Regions from separate parts of the Microlunatus sp. GCM10028923 genome, predicted to be linked through region 1. Evidence: riboswitches for the same ligand, from Rfam matches in the RefSeq annotation. Region 1 holds a riboswitch; the other holds the start of a gene.
The links. Region 1 has a riboswitch for ZMP and ZTP ahead of folP (dihydropteroate synthase). Riboswitches for the same ligand answer to the same signal wherever they lie in the genome.

Region 1 (2,391 bases):
TCGTCGGCGACGGCGTGCAGCGGAGAAATCGGACCGGCCGGTGCGTCGACCGGCCGCCGCTGTCCCCCGATCAGCGACCCGGCCAGGGCGGTGCGCCGGTAGAGCATGCTCCGGCCGGACCGCCAACTGACCACCATGCCGCTGTCCCGCAGGATCGACAAGTGCCGGCTGACGGTCGCCGGGCTCTGCTCCAGCCGCCGCGCCAGCTGGGTGGTGGACAGCGGAATGACCAACTGGTGCAGGATCGCGGACCGGCTGGCCCCGATCAGGGCGCCGAGTGGATCGTCCACCGCCGGCCGGTCAGCCAGGTCCTCCCAGACCCGGCCGACGCCGCGCGCCGGGTAGGTGAGTTCGAAGGTGTCCGCTTCATGATCGAGAACGAGAGTCGGCCAGAGGAAGATCGACGGGACCAGGGTCATCTGACGGCCGTCGTACGTCGCGTCCGGATAGTGCGGCTTGTCGATCATGAGCATCGCCCCGTCCAGCGACACCTCGGGATGCAGATCCTCCAGCAGCGAGAACAAACCGCCGCTCGCCGACCGCTCGCTGCGGTAGGCGAGATCGTCCTCCAGCACCGCCCGCATCCGATCCCAGTACGGCTCGATCGCGACCGCCCAGTACCCGGTGATCGCCTCCGCCAGCAGCCGCGGCGCAGCCGGGCCGGCGTCGATCAGCCGCTGCACCGACCGCGGTCGGGCCCGGCCGGCCCAGATCCGGGTCAGGTCGTCCAGCACCGGTCCGGCCGGCGTGCCGGCGAGCTTGATCAACTGCTGCTCGATCGTGGCCGCCCGCCCCAGGGCCGGCGGATACAGGACGGCCAGCGGCGGTCCCTCCGGCGGCGCCGCAGCCAGCAGCAGGTCAAGATCGATCCGGTCCAGGTCGGCCGAGATCCGGCGCAGCCAGCGGCGGTGCACCGCGGGCGGGCGTGGACTGGTCAGCAGCCGCAGGCTCGATCCCACCTCGACCAGTGGCGAGAGAGCGAGCCGTACCGTACCCAGGACGTCGGGGCTCAGCCGGAACCGGATCACGGGATCCATCCTCGGGCCCGCGGTCGGCGCCTGCCCAGCGTTAGTCCCGAGACGAACAAGAATCCCGGATCCCGGGAGGACGACAGGCCGATCTTGCTAAGGTGATCTTGGGCCGTGACTGGCGTTGGAGATGGGTCACCATCGGGAAGCGGCCTCGTCGACGTGACGTCGTGCCGTGCGCCTGGGCTCTTATGGGATTGCGATCCGGGAGACAGCGCCGTGGTATTTCATTCGACCCCTTCCGAAGGTTCCTGCCACCGGCCTCGGCTGGTCGGCATCGTCAACGTCACCGCAGACTCGTTCTCCGATGGCGGCAGATTCTTGGCACCGAAGGACGCCTTGGCGCACGCTCGCCGATTGCATGCCGCCGGCGCAGATGTCATTGAACTCGGCCCTGCCGCCAGTCATCCCGACGCCGAGCAGGTGACCGCCGACGAGGAGGTACGGCGACTGGACCCGGTCCTGGACCCCTTGGTCGCCGAAGGCATTCCAGTGGCGGTCGACTCGTGCCAACCCCGGACCCAGCGGTTCGCCGCCGATCATGGAGCGACGTTCCTCAACGACATTCAGGGCTTCCCCGACCCCGAGCGGTACGCGGAGCTGGCCGGCACCGGCTGCCGCCTGATCGTGATGCACTCGGTGCAGCGTCGAGGGCCCGCCACCAAGGTGCGAACCGATCCGCAGACCGTCCTCGCGGGACTGGAGCAGTTCTTCGACCAGCGGCTGGCGGCCCTCCGAGCGGCCGGCATCGACAGCGAACGGTTGATCATCGATCCCGGGCTGGGCTACTTCCTCGGCGCCACACCGGAACCGTCGCTGACCGTGATGGCCGAACTCCGGGCGATCAGGAACCGCTTCGGCGTGCCGATCATGGTCTCGCCCTCGCGGAAGTCGTTCCTCCGCGCGATCACCGGGCGGGATCTGGCGGGCATCGGGCCGGCCAGCCTGGCCGCCGAGCTGTACGCCGCCGGTCAGGGAGTCGACTTCATCCGGACCCATGACGTCGCCGCGCTCCGGGACGCGCTCACCGTACTGAATGCCTTGGAGCATCACGCCGGAGCCGGCCGATGACGCGCCTCGACCTGGACCGGATCCTGGCGGCTCGCCGGATGATCAATCCGATCTTCCTCGACACTCCCCTGTACCGCTGCGAGGCGCTGGAACCCGTCCTCCGCTGCACCGTGAGCATCAAGCTCGAGACGGCGAACCCGGTCCGCTGCTTCAAGGCCCGTGGCACCGAAGTAGTCGCGAGCCTGCTCGCCGAGCACGGCCCGCGGGCTGTCGTGTGTGCCAGCGCAGGCAATCTCGGCCAGGCTCTGGCCTGGTCCGGTCGGGCGCGAGGGCTGGAGGTCACCGTCGTCGC
Region 2 (2,391 bases), on a different contig from region 1:
CACCCGGTCGATCCAGTCCGCGATCGTGATCATGTCGGCGGTGCCGAGGCCGCGGGTGGTGATCGCGGGGGTGCCGATCCGTACCCCGGACGGGTCGAACGGCTTGCGGGTGTCGAACGGCACCGTGTTGTAGTTGGCCACGATCCCGGCCCGGTCCAGCGCCTTCGCCGCGGGCTTGCCGCCGATGCCCTTCGCGGTCAGATCGATCAGGATCAGATGCGTGTCGGTGCCGCCGGAGACCAGGTCGTAGCCGAGCTCGAGCAGCCGGCCGGCCAGCGCCTGCGCGTTGTCCACCACGGCCCGCGCATAGTCGGCGAACTCCGGCCGGGCCGCCTCGCCGAGCGCGACGGCGATCGCCGCGGTGGTGTGATCATGCGGCCCGCCCTGCAGCCCGGGGAACACGGCCCGGTCGATCGCCTTGGCCCGGTCGGCGTCGCAGAGCAGCATCGCGCCGCGCGGGCCGCGCAAGGTCTTGTGCGTCGTGGTCATGATCACCGGGGCGTGGCCGGCCGGCGACGGGTGCACGCCGCCGACCACCAGCCCGGCGATGTGCGAGATGTCGGCTGCCAGCAACGCGCCGCTCTCCCGGGCGATCTCGCCGAACGCGGCGAAGTCGATGGCCCGCGGGATCGCCGTACCGCCGCAGAAGATGATCTTGGGGCGCTCGGCCAGGGCAAGGTCCCGGACCTGATCAAGATCGATCCGGCCGTCCGGCCCGACCCCGTACCGGACGCCGCGGAACCAGCGCCCGGTGGCGGAGACGTCCCAGCCGTGGGTGAGGTGGCCGCCCATCGGCAGGCCCATCCCGAGGATCGTGTCGCCCGGTTCGGCGAACGCGAGGTAGATCGCCAGGTTGGCCGGCGACCCCGAGTACGGCTGCACGTTGGCATGATCAACTCCGAACAGTCTCCTGGCCCGCTCGGCCGCCAGCAGCTCGATCCGGTCCACGATCTGGTTGCCCTCGTAGTAGCGGCGTCCCGGATAGCCCTCGCTGTATTTGTTCTGCAGCACGCTGCCCGAGGCCGCCAGCACGGCGGGGGAGACGTAGTTCTCGCTGGGGATCAGGCGCAGCGTGCTCGCCTGGAATTCCTCCTCGGCGCGGATCAGTTCCGCGACGTCGAGATCAGTGGTTGCCGTGAGTGTCATGCCATGGTCCTTCCGGTCGTAGGTGACCGGATGCCCAGGCGGGCGACATCGCGTTGTGGGTCGATCTTCGCGGCTCCCTCCGGGTTCACTCCCGGGTACGCCAGTCACCGCGACAGCAAGATCATAACCACACGGCTCAGGGTGCGTCTGCATCGAAGGTTGCAGGCGGGATGAATCCGATGGCCGATGTGGGTACGGGCGCGGATCCCTAGCGTCGAAGGGGTGACGACGACCTCTCCGGATTCCACCGTCTCGAAACCCTCCACCGCCACCAGACTGCACGGCCTGGATGCGCTCCGGGCCGGGGCGCTGCTGCTGGGCATCGTGCTGCACGGCCTGGTCCCGTTCCTGCCCGACGGCGGCTGGCTGGTGGTCGACCGCTACCGGAGCGAGGCCGCGCTGGCCGCGGTCTACCTGATCCATCTGTTCCGGATGGTGCTGTTCATGGTGCTGGCCGGCTACTTCGGCCGGATGGTGCTGCAGCGCCGCGGCGCCGGGGCGTATCTCCGTGACCGGGCGCTGCGGATCGGGTTGCCGGCGGTGGCGTTCTGGCCGGTCGCGGTCGGCTCGCTCGTCCTGATCGCCATCGCGGCGGGCAACCTGGACGGCGCCGAGGCGACCCAGCCGGTGGCCGAGCTGCCCGGACCGCTCGCCGTGATGATGCCCGGCCACCTCTGGTTCCTGGTCACCCTGCTGCAGTTGGTGCTGGTCACGGTGGCCGGCCGCGCGGTGCTGCTCCGGGTGTTCGGTGCCGACCGCTGCGGGCTGGCCGCGGGCCGGATCGGGTCGCTGCTCGCGTCGCCGGCCGGCCTTGGGATTGCCGCGCTGCCGTACTTCGCGGGGCTGATGCTGCAGGGCGGCGTCGCTGACCTCGGCATCCAGGAGCCGACGACGATCGTCCCGGTGCCGGGAGCGTCGGCCGCCTACCTGGGCGCGTTCCTGACCGGCTGGTTCCTGCAGGCCCGGACCGACGCCCTGCCGCGGCTGGGCGGTCGCTGGCCGGTGCTGCTGGTGATGGCCGCGGTGCTGTCGGTGATCGGGTGGTTCGCGCCCGACGTGCTGCCGTCGCCGGTCAGCTCAGCGGTGGTCGCACTGGCCGGCTGGGCCTGGACGTTCGGCCTGCTCGGCCTCGCGGTCCGGACGCTGCGGCGGGAACGGCCGGTGGTGCGCTACCTGGCCGACGCGTCCTACTGGATGTATCTGCTGCACCTGCCGCTGCTGCTGCTGATCGAGCTCGGGCTGCGC

Region 2: linked by a shared signal. The riboswitch ahead of glyA (serine hydroxymethyltransferase) and the one ahead of folP (dihydropteroate synthase) in region 1 are both predicted to bind ZMP and ZTP.

Annotation. Positions count from the first base shown of each region.
Region 1 is NZ_JBHTFF010000007.1:445,108-447,498, forward strand. It holds gene ACFQU4_RS19905 (DUF5937 family protein) at 1-1,028, opposite strand, end outside; ZMP/ZTP riboswitch at 1,133-1,222, shown strand; gene folP (dihydropteroate synthase) at 1,296-2,099, shown strand; gene ACFQU4_RS19915 (threonine/serine dehydratase) at 2,096-2,391, shown strand, end outside.
Region 2 is NZ_JBHTFF010000001.1:517,502-519,892, forward strand. It holds gene glyA (serine hydroxymethyltransferase) at 1-1,146, opposite strand, end outside; ZMP/ZTP riboswitch at 1,172-1,264, opposite strand; gene ACFQU4_RS02325 (acyltransferase family protein) at 1,369-2,391, shown strand, end outside.